Linked DNA regions of Zobellia alginiliquefaciens. The protein of the gene in region 1 interacts with the protein of each later gene in a pairwise test. Links are inferred from orthologs where the notes say so. Each region holds a gene or a part of one and is shown on either strand. Other genes may lie near its edges. The genes, in order: P0077_RS10850 and ftsA.

Region 1 (17,897 bases):
CTACCGTATTAACGGTGGGTCAACCCAGCTAGAAGGCGTGAAGAGTGATGTAGTGGTGCCGGACAAGTATAGCTATATTGATTTAGGAGAAAGAGATCAAGCAAACCCTTTAAAATGGGATAAAATATCTCCGGCAGATTATAAGCCTTGGGACGGTTATATAGATTATGAGGAGACCGTTGCGAATAGTACAAAACGAATGGCAAATAATCCTCAGATTAAATTAATAGAGGAAAATGCCAAATGGTTGAAATCTGAAAGTGATGAAATGGAAATTTCATTAAACTACGATGCTTACCGTGCCGATGAAAAAGAACACAAGAAAAAATCCGATTACTTTAAGGTAATAGGAGAATATGACTCTAAATTATCTTTCGGTTCATTGAAGTATGAAGAAGAGTTGTTTACCAAAGATTCCGTATTGCGGGAAAAACGTGACAGATGGCACAAGGCCTTGGTCAAAGACGTGTATGTAGAAGAAGCGGTAAACGTGCTTGAAGACCTGAAGAACAATAAAATTGAGCATTCTAAAATAGCCGCTGTAAAAGGATAAAACAATAAATTTTTAGTAGGAATAAGCCCTGACGCATTAACGTCAGGGCTTTTTTTTGAAATAGTGAGGTAGTTAGGTATTGATGTAAAATATAAGGTAAAATAAAAAGGAGACGGCCGTTTATTCAGCCGTCTCCCTAGTAAATAAATTGACTTGTATTTTAGTTGTGTGTAACGCTTAGGTTTTTGATACGCACTAAACCGTAAGATCCGGTATAGCTAGCTCCTTTAACGGACTGTAAGTAATTACCCGCTTTAAAATAATTTTCTGACAGATCGTCAACTTCCATTTTTTTTCTGAACACGCTAGAGCCATTCATGAAAAGTTCAACATAACCACCGGAGTAAACAAGTTTGCAATTATAGGTCGTATCAAGGCTGTAGCCACTAAACGTTTGGCTTCCTCCTTGCTCTTCGGTAACGTAACCGCTTATTTTTAAGCTAACAGAGCCCGAAGATTGGTTCTCGTCGCCAATAAACTGAACCCTTACAACGTCATCTACTTCAACACCGTCGGAATTAACACTTGGGCCGTGAATTTGTCCAAAACAAAGTACGCCTCCATCACCGTCCGTATCTTGCGGAAGTTGGTTCACTTGTACCGTCCACTCCATCGTGTGGGTACCGCTATCACCTGTCCAACTGGCTAAGTTGCCATTGTCCATTTCCCGTAGCTCTACCCTAGGGTTTTGAGAATTTGCAGAACCTCCTAATCCTCTATAACATTTAAAAAAGACCCATTCGCCATCGGTGTAAAAGTAGTTGTCATCAGCATACGTATTATATGATATGCCGCTAGCATCGGTAATATCATCATAGTACGTGGCAGAGGAGCCGGGGTTTCCTGTAAAACTGTTGATTTTCCAGGTGTTTTCACTAATTCCTAAAACTGCAGTAGGGTAATCGTTACCAGTAGGTGGTACAACTGAGCCCCCAGAACCCCATGCTTCAAATTTGGTAATGCTGTTCCAGAAGGTAGTGCTTCCCCCACTGTTCAGAACGTAACCTTTGCCAACCACCTGTATGTATCTGGCGGTAGAATTAGGTAAATCAAATACCTCAAAATCCGTAGAGGTACCGGCACTAGTTTTTGATTTGATTTGGGTTAGGTTGGAAGTTGAATTGCCTACCCAAACTTCGAATTTGGTTTTTCTGGTGTCACCTTTGTAAAAGGCGATTTTTACATAATCAATGTTTGCAGAATTACCAAGATCGTAAGTAATTGAAGCGCCGTCACCAAGGCCTGACCAACGGGTTGAGGTAGACCCGTCCAAGGTGTTACTTGGTAGGTTTGGTGATTGCGAAGTACTTGCAGAAACTGAAGATACCCCAATAGCTGTAGAATTTGCCGATAGCCTAGTAAGGATTTGTTCTTCATCGTCGTTTACCTGTTCATCCGAGCAACTAATAATGCACAGAGCCATGAGGATGACCGGTAAAAGTTTCGATAGAAAGTTTTTTGTGACCGAAATGACGGTCATTCGTTCATTTTTTTTCATAATAGTTCAATGTTTAATTTAGGGGTATTGGTTATCCACTTTGGTTAACCAATTGGTGTAATGTTAGTTATTAAATTATCAAAGTCAAAATATTTGAAGGAAAAATCGATAAAATACTAAAGAATTATATCTCATATTGAGGGGTTGATAATAGGGTGAAATAAGTCTAACCCTGACTTTTATTGATGTTTGTCTCTATTGTAGCTTTAGAAAATTCGAATTTAAAATTGCAGCTAAAAGCGAGCGTATTTTTTATATGATTCTAATGCTTAGAAAATGATGTGAACTGAGTTTTGAGTAATTGTAATTTTGGAGAGATATAAGTGGTGCAGAAAGGCTTTTCAGGATTACTGTAATAGTAATTTTTAAACTGTATTTCAGAAGGTTTAAAAGCGATGAAGGGAAGTATTTTGGTAATCAAAGTGTCACCAAAAGTAGCTTGTAGTTCGTTTAAAATAGCTTCTGACTCCACTACATGTTCTGTTGAGAAGGTATAGATTGCAGAACGGTATTTACTGCGCATGCTATGGTTAGACGTACTTTTGTGCGTGTGAAGGTGCACCTCTATTAGCGTCTTTAAACTAATGATATTGGGGCTGAAGTGAACGATTACCGCTTCAGAGAAGTTACTGTCATTTCCGGTCGATGCAACAAAACCTTGCTCAACCTTGGTTACGCCCTGTAGGGATTGAAAAACGGCTTCAGTGCACCAATGACAACCACCGCCTAAAGCTATTTTATGTAGTGACATAATCAGGCAAATTGAAATCCGTTTAGGAAATTCTCCACTTTTTTAAGGGGCATTTCACAAGGTTTTAGATTTTCTAATGTGGAGGTAACATAATAATTGAGGCTTATGAAATCATTTCCGCCCAGTTCCTCTGCGTAAACCTTGTGGCTATTGCCATTATTGAAATCTGATCGGGTCACCCCGTATCTTTTCTCATTGTAGACAACTTGGCAATAGCCCACCGGTAATTTTCTAATACGTTGTAATAACGTAGTCATTAAGCTGAAACACCTTTTATTTTATCGGCGTGCATTTTTCTAAGTTTAGCCAATTTTGGAGTTATTACAGCGCTACAGTACCCTTGTGTGGTATTGTTCCGGTAATAATCTTGATGATATTCCTCTGCCTCATGAAAAACAGGTAGAGGGCTTAATTCAGTAACGATTGGATCTTCAAAATAAGAAGCTAATTCTTTAATTACAGCTTCTGCAACTGTTTTTTGTTCGTCGTTATGGTAGTAGATTACGGAACGGTATTGTGTGCCCACATCACCGCCTTGGCGGTTAAGAGAACTTGGATCATGACTGGTCATAAACACTATTAGTAAATCTTGATAAGAAATTATAGCGGGGTCAAAAGTTACCTGTACTACTTCCGCATGACCGGTAAGGCCAGAGCATACCTCTCTGTACGTAGGTTTGCCAGGAGCTGTGCCACCGGTATAACCGGAAACCAATTTTTCAATTCCTTTTAGTTCTTGTAAAACGGCTTCTATACACCAAAAACATCCGCCGCCTAGGGTAGCTGTTTCTAAATTTTTATTATTCATTGGTAATGCTTTCTTTTTGTAGTTGCACTGATTCTGAATTGATACAGTAGCGAAGGCCACTTGGTTCTGGGCCATCAGGGAAAATATGTCCTAAATGGGCGTCGCAAGTATTGCACATAACCTCTACCCGAATCATACCAAAAGAAGAATCTTTCTCATATTTAATGGCATTTTCTTCTATGGGTTGTGTAAAACTTGGCCAACCTGTCCCTGATTCAAATTTAATGGTTGAATCAAATAAAGGTGTATCACAACAAACACAATTATATTTTCCTGCGTCATGGGCACTGCATAGAGCACCAGTATGCGCTTGCTCCGTACCTTTTTTTCGGGTAATTCTGAATTGTTCCGGGGAGAGAATCTCACGCCATTCGGCTTCGGTCTTCTCTACTCTTCTATCTGGTTCCGGATTTCCGTTTACACTAAAACTAATTACATCTTTCCACGTCAGCATAACTTTCCTTTCTATTTTGACTAATTGTTACATAAACTAGATAATACAAAATAAACACTTTGCACTATATGAAATGTGCTTATTTGTCGAAATTTTTAGCTTTTACTTACATTTGACAAATGAATAAGACCTCCAAAAATAAACTTATATATTCTGTATTAATGTTGGCCTGTATAGCTGGTTTTTGGCTATTTGAGAATTTCTATACACCTGATACCTATTCTCAACAAAAAGAGAACGGACCAACAACTTCCGTAGCGAGTAATTTAATACCAGGTTCCACTACGGGAGATATTGTTGAACACAGTCATTATATGCTGTCTTATAACGAACCTTTTGAGCAGGCGGAGTGGGTAGCTTATACGTTGAAAAAAGAACATTTGACCAATGATGACCGTAAACGACCTTATTTTATTGAAGATCCAAAGGTGCGAACAAAATCTGCCGACTGGCGAAATTATAAAGGGTCTGGTTATGATAGAGGGCATTTGTGTCCTGCGGGAGATAGGAGGTTTACCGAACAAGCATATAACGAGACTTTTTATACAAGTAATATAAGCCCACAAGACCGAGAATTTAATGCTGGTATTTGGAATGAATTAGAGATGCAAGTTCGTATTTGGGCCAAGCAGCACGGAGAACTTTTTGTGGTTACTGCGGGCGTATTAGAAGAAGGTTTGGATGAAATAGGGCAAGAAGATGTTGATGTGCCCCGATATTATTACAAAATAGTTGCACGCGGTAACAGCAATAATTTAAAGATTATAGCTTTTTTGATGGAAGGAAAGCAAAGTTCAGCCTCCCTAAAAGAATTTGCGGTATCCGTGGATGAGGTTGAAAAACGTACGGGCATCGACTTTTTTCAAAATCTCCCCAAACAACAACAAGATCAGTTGGAAGCCAAAGTTGAGACCGCTAGTTGGAAGTTTAAGTTTTAAAGGGAATCGTATCTTTTAAATACCTTCTTTTAAACGGTTTGCATCAAGCTTTAAGAAAACGAACAATAGAGCGGTGAAAAATAAGAGTCCGGATCCACCATAGCTAAAGAAGGGTAGGGGAATACCAATTGTGGGCAATACGCCAATAACCATTCCAATGTTTATAAAGTAGTGCACCAAGAGAATTGAAATTACACCATAGCCATACATACGCGCAAACCCGGTTTTTTGGCGTTCAGAGAGATAAACCAGACGTAATAGCAAAAAAGTAAAAAGTAAGACTACCGTTGCTGTACCTAAAAAGCCCCATTCTTCGCCCACTGTACTAAAGATGTAGTCTGTATGTTGTTCAGGTACAAAATCTCCTTTGGTTCGTGTGCCTTCTAAAAAGCCTTTTCCAAAGAAACCGCCAGATTCAATTGCTTTTTCGGATTGGTAGGTGTTGTAGCCAATGGTCTTTCGAATTTGCTCTAATTTTGCGGGGTCTTTCTCTAAACGCAACCAAAGACTGAAACGATCACGGTGGCGTTGTTCAAAAACATTGTTGAAAACAAAATCTACTGACAGAGAGAATAGAAGTGTGAGAACAACTGCTATTACGGTTGGAATTACCGGAACCTTAAATTTCTTCTTTTTTAATAGGAAGAACAGAATCAATATAAGTGCGATGCCAATTGTAATCCAAATGGTTCCGAACATTAATGTGGTCACAAAAATAAGTATGGCAAAAAAAGCAATCCCCAAATAATAGATAGGTAGTCCTTCTCTAAAAATAACAAAGCTTAATGAGAAAAAAACCAATGCACTACCAGGGTCAGGCTGAGGTATAATTAATATTGCCGGGATTAAAATGATAAGGAACGCGTACAACTGATCCTTATTCCGTTTAATATCTGTTTGTATATCACTAAGGTATTTGGCCAAGGCAAGGGCCGTAGCTACTTTAGCAAGCTCAGAGGGCTGTAAGTTAAAGAACCCTAAGTCATACCAAGAAGTTGCGCCAGCAATGGTTTTACCAAAAACGAACAAACCCAGTAGCAGAACCATAGATATGATGTAGAGTACACTGGAGAAACGCTCATAAAAGTTGGCTTCTAGGGCCAATAGAATTACAATAGATGCAAAGCTGGTAAGGATAAAGAAAAGCTGTTTACCATGAAGCGTCCCAAAGTCGAATATGGAAGAATCGCTTTCAGAAAAGGTACTGGAGTAAATGTTTACCCACCCAATTGTCAATAGGAGTACATAAAATAAAACAGAAAGCCAATCAATACGTTTGAGGACACTTTTACCGGCCATAAGCTATTGTTCTGATTGGGAGATTTTCTCTTGATACTTTATTGAGTGTTTGCTCCAATCGTATTCGTTTATTTTGAATTCTTTACCGCTGTAAGGCTTAGCGTATTCACTTTCCAGAGTTCTTTCTAGCATTCTTTTTTCAAGGTCCTTTCGGGTAATTTCGCCTTTTAAATATTTCTCTATCATCAATGATGCGATATGGCCTGCATATCTAGAACCATAATATCCGTTTTGAATGTAAACGGCAATGGCAATCTTAGGATTATCAACGGGAGCAAAAGCAACGAAGACCGAGTTGTCCGTCAACTGTGTTTTAACACTATCAATTTTAATAAAATTTTCTACAGTACCCGTTTTTCCGGCAATTTCTATTCCAGGTATTTGTATGTGTTTTGCCGTTCCATGGTGGTATACATCTGCCATTCCTTGAACAACGGGTTCAAAATGCCTTTTGTCTATTGTGGTATGTTTGGGCTCAACAAAATCAGGAATGCTTATTTCTTTTCCATCAATCTTTTTGAGAACGTGCGGAGTAAAGAAAAAGCCTCTATTGGCAATTGCGGCCGTCATATTAGCTAATTGTATGGGAGTGACGTTTACTTCTCCCTGTCCAATAGCATTGGAGTATGTTGTGGTGGCCGACCATCTTTTGTCTCCTTCTCCATACCATTTGTTATATAGTGCGGTACTAGGTACACTACCAGGTCTTCCTGTATAAAGGTCAGAACCTAAGTACGAGCCTAATCCAAAACTTCTAACGTGTTTTTCCCAAGCATCCATAGCTGCACTGTTAGATGGGAATTGCTCAAATAATTTTTTATACGCACCTACAAAATAGGCATTACAAGATTTGTATATCCCGTTATTCAGTGTTCTAACACCGCCCCCGCAGTGGCATCCTTTTCTATGTCTTCCTATGAAAAAACCATGGTGACAGGTAAATGTTGTTGAGGGTGTAATAGCACCTTCCTGTAATGCAATTAATGCATTAATGGCTTTGAAAGGAGATCCCGGACTTTTTTCAAAAGATATAGATCTGTCAAATGTTGGTTTTGAAATGGAATCGTAATGTAGTTTGCTGTAATTGGCAGACCTTTTTCTTCCCACTAAAAGAGACGGGTCGTAGGTAGGACCCGAAATCATAGATAATATTTCACCGGAAGAAGGTTCAATGGCTACAATTCCTCCCCATTTACCGTGCATTAGTTTTTCGCCATATTCCTGAAGATGTTTGTCAATGGTAATATTGATTTCAAAACCTTGCTCTGGTAAAGTGTCTAAGGTTCCATTTTTATAAGGTCCAATATCTCTATTGAAACGGTCTTTTTGGATGTACTGAACGCCTTTTCGTCCTCTTAAAATATCTTCATATACCTTTTCTACACCTGTGCGGCCAGTAAGTTCACCTTGAACATAATAAGGGTTCTTGGCTAAGTCTCTTTCATTTACCTCGCTAATATACCCTAGTACATTGGCAGCGCTATTGGTATCATAATACCGAAGCGAACGTTTCTGGATATAAAACCCGCTATAATGGCGCATTTTTTCCTGAAGCTTTGCATAATCCTCTTTAGAAAGTTGAGGTACAAAAACCGAAGGAAGCCGAGGGGAGTATATGGTTGCTTTTCGTAATTCTTTTTTAAACTTTTCTTTATCGATTTTAAGTAATCCGCAAAGTTCTAATGTGTCTAGTGCACGAACTTCACGAGGAATGACCATAACATCATAAGCAGGGTCGTTACCTACTAAAAGTTCTCCGTTTCTGTCATAAATATAACCGCGTTCAGGATAATCATAAACCCTTTTAATAGCAGGGTCTTCTAAAACCTGATCAGGGGAAAAGCTGAATATCTGCAGATAGGAAAGTCTGCCGAGAAACGTAATACCAATGATTACGATGATGGAGGATAATAACAGCTTTTTCATCTTAGATGAAATTTTTAATTAAAGAAGTTTATAATTTTTCGCTTGTTTACTCTTTGCGAACACTAAAAAGTGAACCGAATAGTAAGCAAAGAATAAGAGTTGCGGTGCCCGTAGCCAATACTTTCTTCAAAATTAATAGGAAATTAGCCAAACTAAAAATTTCCAGGGTAAAGAAAACAAAGTGATGTACTATAATTAATAACGCCAAATATGTAATTTGTTGTACCCTAGTGGTGTTACTTAATTTAAAACTTTGAAATTCAAAGTTAACGCCAAATACAAATCGCATTATGGCAGGTCTCATATAGGCAATTGTAATTGTAGATGCCGCATGTATGGCCATTGTATCGGAGAAAAAATCTATAGCTACCCCAAGCAAAAATCCTAACCCAATAAAGGCTGCCCTATTTTCTTTAATGGGGTACCAGTATAAAAACAGAATATAAACCATGGGGTTGATGAACCCAAAAAAGTTTAGTTTATTGAATACCAGTACTTGTACCAGAACCAGCAGTATAAAACGAATAACATTTAAGAAGTAATAGTTACTGACCATTTGTCTCCGTTTGTTTTTCTAGTTCCAAAATCTCTTCGCGATCATTATTCTTTATGATGTACACGTTTTTGATATTCGTCATATCATTAAATAAAGCTACATCTATATTGTAAAAACTTTTTGAAGTATTAAGGTCAAACTTTCTAATTGTACCAATAGGAATGTTTTCGGGAAAAATGCTGCTCATGCCACCGGTAACAATAGTATCTCCAATAGTAAGTGGTACCAATCTTGGGATGTCTACCAATTGCACTACATTGTACTTTTTCATATCCCATACCAAAGATCCAAAGTGGTCTGTGTTTTTGATTTTGGCGTTTATATTGGATTTATCGTTCAAAATGGATTGCACCGTGGCAAAGTTATTTGAAGTGTTTTCTACAATACCTAGAATACCTTTGCTGGTTATAACGCCCATATCCGGGTGTACGCTGTCTTTTTCACCCTTGTTTATAGTGATGTAATTACGGGGGTCTGCAAAGCTGTTTTTGATAACCTTTCCTATTGAAACGGTATAGGTTAGTTGAACGGAATCTAATGCGGTACTGTCTATTTGTTCTGGTTTGTTGAACAATAGTTTACGCAAGTATTCATTTTCTTGCATAAGTTTTTCGTTCTCTTTATCAAGGCCAAAGTAGGTGGAAATATCGTTGGAAGTATCCAAAATATTTCCCGTTAACCAATTGGACGAATTAAAGAAACGCGATTGGTGATACGAGTGCGATTGAATCGTAAATCCCAAAGAAACAATCATCAAAAAGACATAAAGAAGGAAATTCTTATATCGTATGATAAAGTTGATGATCTGCTGCATTCACTATTAGATTTGGTGAAACCTGTGAAGCAATTCCGAATGGAAATAAAAATTAAAACCTTTTGAAATCGCCCCGAAATCTGTAGGTTTTATTTGATAAGGATACTCTTGTAGCGCTCTAAGTTTTTAAGTGCTATACCTGTACCCCTTACTACGGCACGTAGTGGGTCTTCTGCAATGTAAACAGGTAAATCCGTCTTTTGTGATAGCCTTCTGTCCAATCCTCGCAACATAGAACCACCACCTGCTAAATAAATACCGGTATTGTAAATATCAGCTGCCAGTTCCGGTGGAGTTTGTGAAAGGGTCTCCATTACCGCATCTTCTACACGAAGAATGGACTTGTCCAGTGCCTTGGCAATTTCACGATACGAAATCTGAACTTGTTTTGGCTTACCAGTTAATAGATCACGACCTTGCACCGATTTTTCATCTGGCGGTGTCTGTAAATCTTCGGTTGCCGAACCTATTTCAATTTTTATATTCTCTGCGGTTGCTTCTCCAACATAAAGGTTGTGTTGCGTACGCATGTAATAAATAATGTCATTGGTGAAAACATCACCTGCAATCTTTACAGATTTGTCACAAACAATACCACCTAAAGCTATGACCGCAATTTCTGTAGTACCACCTCCTATATCTACGATCATGTTACCTTTTGGCTGCATGATGTCAAGACCAATACCTATGGCTGCTGCCATTGGCTCATGAATTAGGTAAACTTCTTTACCGTTTACACGTTCTGCAGATTCTTTAACCGCGCGCATTTCTACCTCGGTAATTCCCGAGGGAATGCAGATAACCATACGTAATGCTGGTGGAAACCATTTCTTTTTTAAAGCAGGGATGTTTTTAATGAACATATTGATCATCTTTTCAGATGCATCAAAATCTGCAATAACCCCATCTTTTAGAGGACGGATGGTCTTAATGTTTTCGTGGGTTTTACCCTGCATCATGTTGGCCTCTTTACCAACGGCAATAATCTTGCCTGAAATACGGTCTCTGGCAACTATAGACGGGCTGTCTACAACTACCTTGTCCATATGAATGATAAGGGTGTTCGCCGTACCTAAATCGATGGCGATTTCCTCTGTCAAGAAATCAAAAAATCCCATTTTTAATCTTGTTTGGTTATGTTACTAGCTTGATAAGGGGTGTGTTTCATCGGTAAAAGTAATGAAATTAATGCTTGAAATGACGAGTGCCCGTCATTACCATAGAGACATTGTTTTCATTACAATAATCGATACTCAATTGGTCTTTTATAGACCCGCCCGGCTGTATAACGCTAGAAATGCCACTTTTATTGGCTATCTCTACACAATCTGGAAAAGGAAAGAACGCATCACTCGCCATTACGGCTCCTTCAAGGTCAAAATTAAATGATTTTGCCTTGTGAATCGCTTGGTTTAAAGCGTCTACACGTGAGGTCTGTCCGGTACCGCTAGCACATAATTGTTTATTTTTAGCAAGAACAATAGTATTTGATTTTGTGTGCTTACATAGCTTGGAAGCAAAAATTAAATCTTCTAAATCTTGCTCTGATGGTTTGCTGTTTGTTGCATATTGTAAATCTTCCAAAGCATCCGTTCTGTTGTCCTTATCTTGAACTAAATAACCGTTAAGACAAGTTCTTATTGAAGTTTCCGCTAGGGATACCTCATTTTGTATAAGAATGATCCTGTTCTTCTTACCTTTCAAAATATCAAGGGCCTCGGCAGAATAGCTAGGAGCTATTACAACTTCACAAAATAAATTGTGAATTTCTTCTGCAGTAGGTTTGTCAATTTCTACGTTACTGATTAATATACCACCAAAAGCGGAAACAGGATCTCCTGCCAAAGCGTCTACATAAGCTTGGTGAATGGTTTCACGTTGCGCTAGGCCACAAGCATTGTTGTGCTTTAAAATTGCAAAAGTAGGTGCATCGTTTTTAAATTCGTTCATGAGGTTAACGGCTGCATCAACATCTAGAAGATTGTTATATGAAAGCTCCTTGCCATGTAATTTTTCAAACATAGCATCAAAATCGCCAAAAAAGAATCCTTTTTGGTGCGGGTTTTCACCATAGCGTAATACCTGTCCGTTACCTTCACTTATTTTAAGTGCAGGCTCTTGTTGTTCTTTGTTGAAGTAGTTGAAAATAGCGGTGTCATAGTGAGATGAAACGTTAAATGCTTTTGATGCAAAACGTTTGCGGTCTTCCAGGCTAGTGCTACCATTTCCTTCTGAGATAACATTTAAAAAGTCTGAATAATCTTCCATTGAAGAAACACACAGCACATCTTTAAAATTCTTTGCCGCTGCACGAATAAGTGAAATGCCACCTATGTCAATTTTTTCTATAATATCTTGTTCCGGTGCTCCGCTGGCAACAGTTTTTTCAAAAGGATATAAATCTACGATTACGATATCTAATTGAGGAATTTCAAATTCTTCCAACTGAGCAACATCGCTTTCGTTGTCTTGTCTGTTTAAGATTCCACCAAAAACTTTAGGGTGCAATGTTTTAACTCTTCCTCCTAAAATGGAAGGGTAACTGGTAACATCTTCCACCGGCACAACATCTACACCAAGGTCTTTAATGAATTTCTCGGTACCTCCCGTAGAATAGATGGTTATGCCGAGTTCTTGAAATTTTTTGATGATAGGTTCCAATCCATCTTTATGGAATACGGAAATCAGTGCAGAAGAAGCTTTTTTGATACTCATTTTGATAAGATGTAGTTACTAAGTTAAAAAGACACGCAAAAGTACTTTTTTTGAAAGAAAAAATAGCCGAGGTTATCAACAAAACTACTAAAGTTTTAAACCGTTTTGTGTCAAATAACACGGGGCGGCATCGATAAACGACATTAGAAAATCGGAAAATTCTAATTAAGCTGAATTATAACACGTAAATTTTGGCCACTTCAGTGTTTACGAACTCTAAAAAACGTTCGTCTTCTTCAGTAAACGGGTCTGGAGTGTTCGAGTCGATGTCAATCTGACCTATATTTTTTCCATTAATGAACAAAGGCACCACTATTTCGGCTTTTACGGTAATGCTGCAAGCTATATAGTTGTCCTGAGCCTGTACGTCTGGTACTACAAAATTTTGATTGGACACGGCTACCTGTCCACAAATTCCTTTTCCGAATGGTATGATGGTGTGGTCCGTAGGTGCGCCAGCGTAAGGGCCTAATTTTAGTTCTTCCTTGTTGCCGTTTTTAAAATAGAATCCCACCCAGTCGTAATGTGGCACAGTCTCTTTTAATAATTCGCAAAGCTTTTGAAGACGTTCATCTACGGCTACTTCTGTGGAATGAAGTATGGCTTTGGTTTGAGTGCTTAATTCGTTGAACATGCTAATTTTTTGTGCAAAAATAAGCTTTTGAAAACAAAAAAGGGATGCCGAATTAACGACATCCCTTTTTAATATTTTGAAAATGTGTTACGGCTGTATTTTTACATCAAATACAATATAATCGTCGTTATTAAAACCAGGATTGATTTCAGTAATTTTTATAAGTCCTTTTTTTCCGTAGTTATCTACGATTTCAAGAATATCCCCGACAGCCAATACGCCTGATGTTTGAAAATCGGACTTTACAACAAAATCTAGTTCGCTAGATAATGTAATACCGTCAAACGTGGTGCTGTTAGTCGTAGAGAGTGAAAAATAAGCTTTGTTAAGCGTTTCGGTGTCGGCGTTTTCTTCATTATCTTCAGCTTGTAGGCCTTTTACAGGATAGCCAAAAGAGTCGTCGTAGGTAGCTGCCGAAGCAAAAAAGGCAGAGTTGTTTACGTAGTAATATCCAAAATCCCAAAATGCTCTATATTCTGCTTGTGCTAATGTGTTTTCTGGGTCATATACTAGGTACTCTTTATCATTTAAAAGGGAATAAAAAGTTTCGCTTGTGCCATTTACGTCAGGAGCAAATAATTTTACGTCTGTAAAAGAGCGAACCTCGGCTGCTGGGTTGGTTCCGTTACCAACTGTAACAGTAATAGTACCTACACCTAAAGCCATTCTTTTGGTAGGGTCTCTAAAATCTCCTTTTCCTGTAGTAGTCCAGAATTGGTAAACAATCTCACCGTTGTCAATATCCGGAACAGGAAGGTCAAAAGTGAAATCAATAGCTTTCTGAGTGTCTCCATCTAAATCAACGGAACCATCACCTTTAAGAGCCTTCGTTAAATCTTTGCCTTCAATGTTGAAGTTGTTAAATGGCATTTCGCCGCTGCCAGAAATATTCTGAGTAATGTAAAGTCTCTTTTGGTTTGTTGGAGAGGTGTAGATAATACGCCCCGGTACGCTAGTGCCAACTTCACCAGATGCTTCTGCAAACAAAACATCGTTTGAGTCATCTTCAGCATTGATTATTAGTGTGGCTACTGTTTCGGTGTCCGTATCATCGGTGTCGTCCTGGTCGGTGTCAATGGGTGTGTCAAAAACAGAACCTTCGTCACTACTACAGCTAGATACCATAAAGGCTAGAGCAAATACTGCGAATCCTGATTTTACTACTGATCTAATATTTTTCTTCATTGCTAAAATTTTAAGTTCAAAATGGTTAGTGAATCGGATGTACTGTAAGTTTAATCCGTTATGCGTTAACTCTAAAACGTGCCAAATAGTATATATTGTTCAAAACAATAATTTTATGATTTATATTTTAATGAAGATGAAACTTTAAACTTTAGTTAAAGGCAGGGGTTAAAACCTTGAGTAATCGTTTATTTCGTAATTTTGTGTTAATGAAAGAAAAGCTACATCGTTTTTTTGCTTGCCTAATGACCGTGGCACTTTTGTTTTCTACTACCTCCTTTAAAGTAGAAAAGCACTATTGTATGGGGCATTTAGTAGATGTTGCATTTTTCTCCGATGCCCAGGATTGTGGTATGGCAATGTCTTTGGATGAAAAAATAGATACTACCGTAGGTAAAATGTCTTGCTGTAATAGCGAGGTGATCGCTATGGAAGGGCAGAATGATGTTAAACCTTCTTTTAATGACTTTGACCTGCATCAACAGATGGTTTTGGTCGCATTTGTTTATTCTTTTAAAGGTCTCTTTGAGCCTGTAGAAGCTAAAGACGTACCACAGGTACATTACAATCCTCCTAAAATTATAAAGAATATCCAGTTGCTGGATGCTGTCTTTTTAATCTGATTTTCTTCAATTTTTACGGTTTACCATTACGCAGGTTCTGATTGATAAAATCGTGCCGGTTTAACTGGTAATGTGGCTCTATTCATAACTATCACTTCTCTTTTCCATTGATTTTTAATGAATGGCTGGGCGCAAACAAATGAATTGAAACTAGAAAATCATAATTAAATTGATGAAAAAAATAATAATAGCATTTGCTTTTACCATACTTCCGTGGCTTGCTTTTTCTCAGGAAAAAGTAGAAGGAACGGTTGTGGAAGCAGGAGGTGCCAATGCATTGGGGCTTGCTGGTGCCAATGTGTATTGGATGGATTCCCAAATAGGGGTTGTAACCAATATTGACGGAAAATTTTCTATTCCTTATAAAAAAGAATACAATAAGCTAATAATTAGCTACGTAGGGTATGAGTCTGATACTTTAACGGTAAATACTCCTAAGGTTGTTAAGCATGGGCTTAAACCCTCTAATGAATTAGATGAAGTTGTGGTTCAACAAGAGCGGGACAATATTCAAAAAACCTATTTCAGTCCACAGAATACGGTCACCGTTAATAGTGCGGAGTTGTTAAAAGCAGCCTGCTGCAACTTGGCTGAGAGCTTTGAGACCAATCCTGCTATTGATGTAAATCTTTCGGATGGGCTAACAGGTACGAAACAAATACAAATGTTAGGTTTGACCAGTCCGTATTTGATGATTACGCAAGAGAATATTCCTATGGTTAGGGGTGCTTCGCAGGCATACGGGCTTACATTTACACCGGGTACTTGGATTGAGAGTATTCAGATTACAAAGGGTGCGGGTAGTGTGGTGAATGGTTATGAAAGTATTTCTGGTCAGATAAATACCGAATTGGTAAAACCGTTGACGGATAGTTCCGTTTTTATAAATGGATATGGGAATCAAAACGGAAGGTATGAGTTGAATACGCATTTCAATAAAAAACTATCCGAAAAGTGGAGTACGGGACTTTATATACACGGAAATAAAAGAACTCAAAAAGAGGATGATAACGGAGACGGATTCTTAGATGCCCCTTTGGCTGATCAGATTAATGTAATGAATCGTTGGCAGTACCAAGATGCAGAAAAAGGTTGGGTAAGCTTCTTTAATGTGAGGTTTTTGAATGATGAAAAGCAAGTGGGGCAAGTCGGTTTTAACCCCGATACTGACAGAGTAGATAATAATCGGAGAATGTTTAGTCAAGCCGAAGCCCTTGCGTCTGGTGAAGCCGAACTGCCTATACTGAGCGAAGCCGAAGTATGGGGCAGTGAAATCAATACACGTCGTTTTGATACTTCTTTGAAATTGGGTTACGTTTTTCCTGAGTTGCCATTTCAAAGCTTTGGTTTTCAAACAGCCTATAGTTTGCATAAGCAGGACTCTTATTTTGGTTATAGAACGTATGATATTGATCATGAAAGCATTTATACCAATTTGCTTTTTAATTCTATAATTGGCGATACGCGTAACAAATTCAAAACAGGGTTGACGTTCGCCTATGATGGCTACGACGAAATGGTGACTGCAACCGATTATTCCCGGGAGGATCGTTCCGTAGGTGCTTTTTTTGAATATAGCTATGAGAATTTAGAAAAGGTAAGTCTTACTGCCGGTCTTAGAGTAGATAATCATAATAGGTTAGGTACATTCGTTACACCTAGATTTCATATCCGGTATACACCATGGGAAAAAGGAAGTCTGCGTGGTTCTTTTGGAAGAGGAAAAAGAGCAGCTAACATCTTTGCGGAGAATCAACAGTTATTTGCTTCTGGCCGTGAAATTAAGATCTTGAATTCCGGTGGAGATGTGTATGGTTTGGATCCCGAAGATGCATGGAATTATGGGGTTAGCTTTTTGCAAGGTTTTAATTTTTTAAATCGAAAAGGTGATTTTACGGTAGATTATTACATTACTGATTTTAAAAATCAAGTAGTTGTGGATTGGGAAAATTCGCAAGAGGTTTTATTCTATAATTTAGAGGGGAGTAGTACGGCTAAGAGTTTTCAGGTAGAGGTGAATTATGAGCTTTTACCGCGCTTGAATATACGTACAGCTTATAAAAATTATGATATAACAACGGATTATCAAAGTGGAAGTCTGCAAAAGCCTTTACAGGCACAGCACCTATTTTTTGCTAATTTAGAGTATCAGACCAAAGCAAAAGATAATGGCTCTCAATGGAAATTTGATTACACTTTGCATAGGGTTGGGGAAAAGAGATTGCCGGATACAAGTTCAAACCCAATAGCATATCAATTAGCAGCTACGTCATCCCCCTACGACCAAATGAATGCCCAGATAACAAAAGTGTTCTCCAATACGTTTGAGGTATATGTAGGAGGGGAGAACTTATCCAATGTACAACAAGATAATCCAGTTTTAGGGGCAGATGACCCTTTTGGTCCTAACTTTGATACTACTATAATATATGCGCCAATAATGGGGCGTATGTTTTATGGAGGCTTTAGAATTAAAATTTAATGATAATAACTAAATAGAAGACAAATGAAAACTACAATTTTATCAATAGTAATGAGCTTGTTTACTGTGGTGATTTTTGCACAGGATAAGAATAAAAAAATGACATTTGACGTTAATGGGAAATGCGGCATGTGTAAAGAACGGATAGAAGAGGCGGCACTTAATGTAAAAGGAGTGAAGTATGCATCCTGGGATATACCAACACATCAATTAGCAGTAATTATGGACGAGCGTAAAACGGATCCCATGAAAATAAAAACCGCTCTTGTGGCAGTAGGGCATGATACCAAAGAATTGAAAGCTACAGAGGAAGCGTATGAAAGTGTGCACCCATGCTGTAGATATAGGGAAGATAATTCTGATGACGGAGCTGACCACTAAAAGTAAGCATCTGTTTTTAAGCGTATTGTGTATTTTTTTAATGACGCGGAAAAAAGCTTTGTTATTTTAGTTAATTTTTTCCCAATGAAAATATCACGAATCAAAAAGTGATTTACTTTAGATTAGTTTTATTTAATACGCAATTAATTATGGCACAAGCAAAAAATGCAGGTAAAACATCTGCTAAGCCGTTAGCAGCGAAAGCTGGTAAAAAGGCTGCTCCAAAAGCTGCTCCTCGTAAGAAGTAGTCGGGTTGTTTGTCTATAGAATAGACATTCCC
Region 2 (8,223 bases), 520 kb from region 1 along the record:
TATTGGCTCTAATCGTTGTAATAACAGGGCTTTTTGCATTTTCTAATCAAAGAAGAGCTCAGAAAAATGTTAAGGGCATTGCTATAGAATTTGTAGAAAATCAGAATTTATTCATTACGGAAGGCGCGGTTAATAAATTGTTAATACAAAAATTCGGCAGCCTTGAAAACGTGCCCAAAGAAAAATTAGCTTTGAATAACATGGAGAAGGTCATTGAGGCCAACAAAATGGTAAAAAGTGCCCAAGTTTTTCTTACTGTAAACGGTAAATTAGCGTCGAAAGTTGTTCAGCGCACTCCAATCGGACGTATAGAAGGGGATTCAAAATTTTATCTTGACGAGGACGGAAAACAGATGCCTTTGTCAAATAGTTATTCAGCACGCGTACCTATAATTACGGGTCAAATAACGGACAATGGTCTAGCGGATGTCTATGAAATTTTGAATTATATCAATACGGACGAGTTTTTAAAGAAAAACATCATAGGGTTACATATCGAAAATGAAGAGAAGTACCAGCTTCGTTTTCGAACCGAAGAGTTTGTTGTCAATTTGGGAGATGTAGAGCAATTGAAAGAAAAGTTTAGCAATTTCAAGGCATTTTACGCCAAAGCAAATAAAGACAAAACTCTGCAACACTATGATGTTGTTAGTTTAGAGTTTGACAATCAAGTAGTGTGCACCAAAATTTAAGTTATGGAAGTAGGTAATTATTCGGTAGGATTGGACATTGGAACAACCAAAATCGTAGCCATAATCGGTAAGAAAAACGAGTACGGTAAGATTGAGGTTTTAGGCATCGGTAAATCTAAAAGTTTAGGGGTGCACCGTGGTGTTGTAAATAACATTACGCAAACCATACAGTCCATACAACAAGCGGTAGAAGAAGCTGAACTTAATTCAGGTTTGAAAATCGGTTCTGTCGTTGTGGGTATTGCTGGGCAGCACATAAGAAGTCTGCACCATAGCGATTATATCACCAGAGCGGATTCTGAAGAAGTTATCAATGATGACGATTTGGATAAGCTGTGTAATCAAGTGTACAAATTGGTGATGCTTCCAGGTGAAGAGATCATTCACGTACTTCCACAGGAATACAAAGTAGATGGGCAAGCCGAAATTAAGGAGCCGATCGGTATGTACGGTGGTCGTTTGGAAGCTAATTTTCATGTGGTTGTTGGGCAGGTCTCTTCAATCAAAAATGTAGGTAGGTGTATTAAAAGCGCCGGTCTGGATTTAGGTAATATAACATTGGAACCTTTGGCTTCTTCTGATGCGGTTTTGAGCAAGGAAGAAAAAGAGGCAGGTGTGGCATTGATAGACATAGGCGGTGGTACGACCGATTTGGCCATTTTTAAAGATGGTATCATAAGGCACACGGCAGTAATTCCTTTTGGTGGTGGAGTTATTACCGAAGACATTAAGGAAGGATGTTCTATTATTGAAAAGCAGGCAGAACTTTTAAAGGTAAGGTTCGGTTCTGCTTGGCCAGGAGAAAATAAGGATAATGAAATAGTTTCTATACCCGGTTTACGAGGTAGGGAGCCAAAAGAGATTACCCTTAAAAACCTATCAAAAATAATTCATGCACGTGTGGTTGAAATCGTAGAGCAAGTCTATACGGAAATCAAGAATTACGGACATGATGAACAAAAAAAGAAACTGATTGCAGGTATTGTACTTACAGGTGGTGGAAGCCAGTTGAAGCACTTAAAGCAATTAGTGGAATACATTACGGGTATGGATACACGTATTGGGTACCCTAATGAACATTTGGCGGGCGATTCAGATGCCGAAATCGCCAGTCCTTTATATGCTACGGCAGTGGGTCTATTGATGAATGCGGTAGCAAATGAAAAGAAAGGTAAAGTTGTTGAAGTTAAAGAAGAGCCTGTAGACGAGGGAGAACTTGTTATGGCAGGGCATGAAGAAGAGGAACATCAGCAACAACAGGCCACGGCAAAAGTTCAAAAAGAACGCAAAACGGTGTTTGACAAATGGTCCGAAAAGTTGAAAGACTTTTTAGATAATGCCGAGTAAAGTATGACACACATTAACCAGTAATAAAATACACTATGAACAACAACACGGAATTTGATGGAATATCCTTTGATCTTCCAAAGAATCAAAGCAATGTAATTAAAGTAATCGGCGTAGGAGGCGGTGGTAGCAACGCAATCAACCACATGTTTCAATCCGGAATCAACGGAGTGGATTTTGTAATATGTAATACAGATTCACAAGCATTGAACAATAGTTCTGTGCCTACAAAAATACAATTAGGGGTTTCATTAACAGAAGGATTGGGTGCTGGTGCCAACCCTGAGGTAGGTGAACAGGCCGCTTTGGAGAGTATGGAGGAGATCAAACAGATGTTGGCCACTACTACCAAAATGATATTTATTACCGCTGGTATGGGTGGTGGTACCGGTACTGGTGCTGCTCCTGTTATCGCAAAACAAGCAAAAGAATTGGACGTGCTTACCGTGGGCATTGTTACCATGCCTTTTGAGTTTGAAGGTAAAATGCGTTGCGAGCAAGCGCGTATAGGTATTGAAAAATTACGTGCTAATGTAGATTCATTAATTGTTATAAATAACAACAAGCTTCGTGAAGTATATGGTAACCTAGGCTTTAAAGCAGGTTTCTCTAAAGCGGATGAAGTTTTATCTACCGCAGCTAGAGGTATTGCGGAAGTAATTACACACCACTATACTCAGAATATTGACCTTAGAGATGCTAAAACAGTACTTTCTAATAGCGGTACGGCCATAATGGGTTCTGCGCAGGCAACAGGTTCGGCAAGAGCACATGAAGCTATTACAAAGGCATTGGATTCTCCATTGTTGAACGATAATAAGATTAGTGGAGCTAAGAACGTTCTATTACTTATCGTTTCCGGTTCTCAAGAAATTACTATTGATGAGATAGGTGAGATCAATGATTATATTCAAGTGGAAGCAGGTCATGGAGCCAACATCATTATGGGTGTAGGTGAAGACGAGGATTTAGGCGAAGCTATTGCCGTAACAATTATTGCTACGGGTTTTGATGTTGACCAACAAGATGAGATCGTAAATACCGAGACAAAAAAAATCATACATACGTTGGAAGATGAGCAACGCGCTCAGCATGATTTAATGGCAAGGAAAAATGTAGTTCATCAATTGCCAATTGAAAAAGTAAAGGAAGAACCACCGGTAATTAAACACACCCTTGAGGAAGATGTGCAAGAAGAGCCGGGTATGGATTTAATCGAGACCACCAGCTATATCAAAAACTTCAATGTATTTTACGAAGAAGTAATAGAAGAAGTAGCTAAGGTGAGTACCTCAGAAGACGATTTTGTAATCGTAAATGCACAAGATGCCATTAATGATATAGAGGTTGTTGATCCTATGACCGTGTCCTATGACGCGTTAAAAGAGGAGCAAATTACCATGAGTTTTGATATGCCTTTTGCTAAGAAGGAAGAAGTTGAAGAAGAGCAAGACAACGTAATTACTTTTAGTCTGGACGAGGACGTTAAGGATATTGATGTTACGAATCCCGTTGAGGTTGTTCCCGTTATGGAATATAATGAAGAAGGTGAGAAACGGTATAGCCTTGATGATTATATGGAAGTTGAGGATGAGCTGACAAATGCTAAGCCTGCTCCAAAACCGAATCCGGCTCCAAAACCACAACCGAAACCACAGCCTATGGCTAGGGAAGAACCTAAAATGGAAGTGAAGCGTGTTGAAGTTCCACAAAATGATGCACCTACGGAGATAGACCCTATGAACAGTCCTATAGACGAACTGTTAAAGGAAAGAGCGGACGAGAGAAGAAGAAAATTAAAAGACTTTAACTATAAATTTCAGAATAGCGTAAGCAGCATTGACGAAATTGAAAAGGAACCCGCTTACAAGCGTCAAGGTATTGATTTAAGTGATGCCAGAAGAGAAGAAAGCAAGGTTTCAAGAACTACGTTAGGAGAGGATAGTAACGACGAAATCAGGTTGCGTTCCAACAATTCTTTTCTACACGATAATGTAGATTAAAGATTTTAAAGTAAACTTAACTAACTCAAGTTTAAACCCGAAAAAATTAATTTTTTTTCGGGTTTATTTTTTATCTTCGCAGTCCTAAATAAAAAAGGCATGGGCTTACAACAAAAGGTAATGGAGCAGATGAAAGCGGCAATGAAAGCAAAGGATACGGTTGCTTTGGAATCGCTTCGCGCCATTAAATCTGCCCTGCTTATGGCACAGACTAGTGGAACGGATGAAGAATTGACCGAAGATGATGAGATTCAACTGGTTCAGAAGCTTGTAAAGCAACGTAAAGACAGTGCTACCATATTTAAAGATCAAGGTAGAGAAGATCTTGCGGAGCCAGAATTGGCTCAGATAGCAGTTCTTGAACAGTTTTTACCGGAACAGCTTACAGAAGAAGAAATAGAAAAAGTAGTCGTACAGACTATAGATGCTACTGGAGCATCAGGAATGAAAGATATGGGCAAGGTTATGGGTGTGGTATCCAAAGAATTGGCCGGACAAGCAGATGGGAAAACCATTTCTGCCATAGTAAAGAAAAAGTTAGCATAAAATTGGCCTCGTGGCGCAACTGAATAGCGCATCAGATTTCGGCTCTGAGGGTTGCAGGTTTGAATCCTGCCGGGGTCACAATTTTATCCAAAGCTCTTTAAACATTAGGTTTAGAGAGCTTTTTCTTTTTTAAGGAGTGTGCCGGTTTAGAATAGGGTAAGTTGGCACTTAAATAAAATACTTGAATGTACTTTATCTAGTAACATTGCGTTTCTGAGCCGCCATAATTTCACCAACAGCTTGACGGTATTTCATTGGGTTCCCTGCTTTCTTAATGGCTTTGTATACTTTCTGGGGGTTATGTGTAGACTGGGAGAAAAACTCCCAAAACCCGAGCATCTTCATTTTTATTGGTGTGGGGCCAGAGAGTACGGCATCATACTGCTGATATATCGTATCGTGAAACTCCCTAAAAATATCCCATCGTTTCACAGGGTATTCTGTGGTATCGGCTTTTATCATACTCGGTAAAAATGGGTCGGCTATAAGACCACGGCCAATCATAAAGTGCTCAATGGAAGGAAAACGTTCGCGCATAGCTTTAAACTGCGCTACTGTAGTTATATCGCCGTTATAGTATAAGGTATGTTTGGCCACATCTATACACTTCTGAAAAGCCTCTAGATCAACACCTCCTTTGTATAATTGCTTTCCCAAACGTGCATGAATGGCAATATTTTTAAGCGGGTACTTGTCAAGTATGGCAAAAGCATCTAATATTTCCGAGCTATTCTCATACCCCAAACGCATTTTCATAGAAATGGTAACATTGGTTTCGCTATGGGCGCGGTCTAAAATGTGGTCTATTTTTTCGGCGTTGCATATAAGCCCAGAGCCCATTCCGCTATTGGTGACCATCGGGTAGGGGCAGCCTAAGTTCCAGTTCAGTTCTTTATACCCTAAAGACTGAATGTACTTAATGACAAATAAAAAATGCTCAACGTCCGCTGTCATTACCTGTGGTATAAGCTCTAAGTTGGTATTCACCTCAGGATTCAGATCACGTTGGTAGGAGCCCTTTATGATCATCTTTCTATTAAACCGGATATATGGTGCATAATAGGTGTCTATCCCTCCAAAGAATTTTTGTTGGGCATTACGAAAAGTGGCATCTGTAAAGCCTTGTAAAGGAGAGGATAATAGGGTATAGGACATGAATAGGTTTTAAAGCGATAAAGATAATGCAATATCACCTTAGTCTAGTCGTCTAAATGGTCCCCGATGATGACTTAATATCAATTTTAAAAAGCATTGCTTAGCTAAGGCTGGCCACTACTTCCTAGTAATTAAAACTACTTTACCTTGGTATTTATTTTGAAACTGATAGTGACTGTCTTTGCTGATCTCTTTTAAAAAATCCTGGGATTCCGCCATGTCTGCATTATCCACATAAATTAAGGTTTTGCTGTGGAAGTTAGGTTCTAGCATCTGGAACAAGGGGAGGTATAAATTTTTCCAGCCATCTAAAAATAGTAAGTCTATCTTTTGGTTGTGGTTTTCTAAGGTTTCTAGGGCATTACCAACTCTAACTTCAATTAGGTTATCTACACCTGCATTTCTGAAATTTTCAATTGCTCTTTGTGCTTTCGATTCAATCAGTTCAGTGGTAATTATTTTACCCTCATTTTCTATGACACCATGTGCCAAAAACAATGTAGATATACCAAAAGAAGTTCCAAACTCTATTACGTTCTTTATCCTATTCTCTTTTATGATTTCAATTAACTCTTCTCCTTGTCGTTTAGTTATTGAGAGGTAGACATCTTTAAAATCTACGGGCTGCATAGGTCTGAAAATGTTCTTCGCAAAACTTTTCATTAATCTCCTCTGGTCGTTCTTGGCGTCTGTATAAAGTTCATCTAAAGTGATTTTTATTTGTTTCTGTTGTGCTGTAATCATATTACGTAGGTATTAAAAAAAGGAACAGCAATAGTATTGCTATTCCTTTTTGGGTTAATCAATAGTATCTTTTATTAAAATTTACCATTATCATTTTTCCATTCAGCTGCTGGTGGAATGGGGGCGATAACATCCCAATGTTCCACAATAAGTCCGTTTTCTAGTCTGAATAAATCATAATATGCTGTAGGATCTCCTTTGCCAAATTTACCTTCGCTAACGCTTAGCACAAAGTTTCCTTGGCCCAATACCATATGTAAAGTATCGTACTCCATAACCCATCCATTTTCAGCAAATGATTTCATTGCAGCTCCAAAACCATCCAAACCATCCGCTACAGCGGGATTGTGCTGAATATATTCTTTAGGGTTAATATAGGTAGCTACTTGATCCATCTGATGATCGAGTAATACGTTCTGAATGAACCCTCTTACCACAGCTTTGTTGGCTTCCGTTTTATCTAAATCCGAGAGTGCTGTAGCTCCATCAAATTGAGTTCTACCGCTAGGATTGAGTTTTTGTACTGGTAATAAATTATCCCAATGTTCTACAATTAGGTCATCTTCAAAACGAAAAATATCGAACCCTGCTTTTGGGCCGAAAAAGTCATACTTGGTCTGTGTAAAAACGTAATTATCATCTTGAAAAGCACGTTTAATATCCGCTTTAAAACCACCTTTAGGTGCATTTTGCATTAGAGCGCCAAACCCTTGCAAACCATCTGCAACCCCTAAGTTATGCTGAATGTATTTATTTGGGTTTATATAGGATATAGGTGTTTGGTCTCCCGTATTAAAGCTGTTCAGCAAGGCAACTACTTTATCTTTCTTGGTTAATTCTACGTTTTTTAAAGATTGTAATGACTGGTATCGGATCATATCTATACTGGATTGATCCATCATTCCCATAAAACTTTTGGCTATAGGGGCATTCATGAAATCAACTAGTACGGCATCAGAGTTTTTCTTTGAATCCCAGTATACTACCACTACTTGCTCTCCAACCTCGTTGGAGCCCGTAATACGTTGTAAAAAACCTTTTTGCTTGTTGGTAAACCCTGTTTCTACTTTTTTGTTTATTTTGTTGAAAGCGGTTATGTCGGTTTCTTTATTTGTGTTAAAAGTCATAACTTCTGTAAACGTGCTGTTATGGGCCGTAAACTCATCCGAAATTGTAAAACGAGACATTTTCATTGTAGAACCTTCTATCATTCCTGCATATGTGGCAACAGAGGGGTCTTTCATAAATTTATCCATAGAAGCTTTGGCATCTGTAAGCGATTTCCAGTATACGATTACTACATATTTACCATTCTCGTCAACACCACTTTGGCGTCTAATAAATCCTGGTTGTTCACTGGTGAAATTGTTTTGAACTTCAGCATCTAACTTGTTGAATTCTTGTTCGCTTGCCGTAGTTTTTAGGTTAAAACTGGTGACCTCTAACACGGTGTCCATTCTTTTTTGTTCACTTTTGAAACTAGAAAAGAGGAAACCTATAAATGCGAGTACTACTAACTTAATTTTCATAATTATTGTGTTTAGTTATTCATTATTAAAATGGGGGAACTTTAATAAAAAATTAAAACCAATCTGCGCCTGGGTCTCCGGGAAAGAATGCATCTGGAAGAGATAGAAGAAGACCTCCTTCTTTATAGGTAGGGTAAAGGACCTGAAGCTCATCAATAACCTGCTGATGTGTGGTAGCAGTTTCTCCTCCGGTTATTGTTTGGGTGC

Evidence for each region.
Region 2: the proteins of P0077_RS10850 (region 1) and ftsA interact in binary tests that used the Escherichia coli proteins (3 or more experiments, as listed by UniProt). The link is inferred for Zobellia alginiliquefaciens from one-to-one orthologs.

The regions. Positions count from the first base shown.
Region 1 is NZ_CP119758.1:2,567,800-2,585,696, forward strand. Bases 8,702-11,613 are described here. They hold P0077_RS10850 (rod shape-determining protein), read right to left. Parts: upstream 10,716-11,613; coding sequence 9,687-10,715; downstream 8,702-9,686. Other genes in these bases: P0077_RS10840 (rod shape-determining protein MreD), read right to left, coding at 8,702-8,783; mreC (rod shape-determining protein MreC), read right to left, coding at 8,773-9,597; purH (bifunctional phosphoribosylaminoimidazolecarboxamide formyltransferase/IMP cyclohydrolase), read right to left, coding at 10,783-11,613. In the rest of the region: P0077_RS10795 (carboxy terminal-processing peptidase), read left to right, coding at 1-553; P0077_RS10800 (polysaccharide lyase family 7 protein), read right to left, coding at 714-2,051; P0077_RS10805 (peptide-methionine (S)-S-oxide reductase), read right to left, coding at 2,314-2,802; P0077_RS10810 (peptide methionine sulfoxide reductase), read right to left, coding at 2,805-3,059; peptide-methionine (S)-S-oxide reductase MsrA, read right to left, coding at 3,059-3,610; peptide-methionine (R)-S-oxide reductase MsrB, read right to left, coding at 3,603-4,064; P0077_RS10825 (DNA/RNA non-specific endonuclease), read left to right, coding at 4,184-5,002; rod shape-determining protein RodA, read right to left, coding at 5,018-6,301; P0077_RS10835 (peptidoglycan D,D-transpeptidase FtsI family protein), read right to left, coding at 6,305-8,227; more of P0077_RS10840, read right to left, coding at 8,274-8,701; more of purH, read right to left, coding at 11,614-12,312; P0077_RS10860 (GAF domain-containing protein), read right to left, coding at 12,488-12,946; P0077_RS10865 (hypothetical protein), read right to left, coding at 13,034-14,131; P0077_RS10870 (HYC_CC_PP family protein), read left to right, coding at 14,341-14,754; P0077_RS10875 (TonB-dependent receptor), read left to right, coding at 14,927-17,236; P0077_RS10880 (heavy-metal-associated domain-containing protein), read left to right, coding at 17,261-17,617. UniProt on the Escherichia coli protein: Forms membrane-associated dynamic filaments that are essential for cell shape determination. Acts by regulating cell wall synthesis and cell elongation, and thus cell shape.
Region 2 is NZ_CP119758.1:3,091,872-3,100,094, forward strand. Bases 1-2,867 are described here. They hold ftsA (cell division protein FtsA), read left to right. Parts: upstream 1-695; coding sequence 696-2,039; downstream 2,040-2,867. Other genes in these bases: P0077_RS12975 (cell division protein FtsQ/DivIB), read left to right, coding at 1-692; ftsZ (cell division protein FtsZ), read left to right, coding at 2,075-2,867. Also shown: more of ftsZ, read left to right, coding at 2,868-4,042; P0077_RS12990 (GatB/YqeY domain-containing protein), read left to right, coding at 4,142-4,588; P0077_RS13000 (tRNA dihydrouridine synthase), read right to left, coding at 4,781-5,743; P0077_RS13005 (O-methyltransferase), read right to left, coding at 5,861-6,487; P0077_RS13010 (nuclear transport factor 2 family protein), read right to left, coding at 6,562-8,016; P0077_RS13015 (MBL fold metallo-hydrolase), read right to left, coding at 8,069-8,223. UniProt on the Escherichia coli protein: Essential cell division protein that assists in the assembly of the Z ring. May serve as the principal membrane anchor for the Z ring.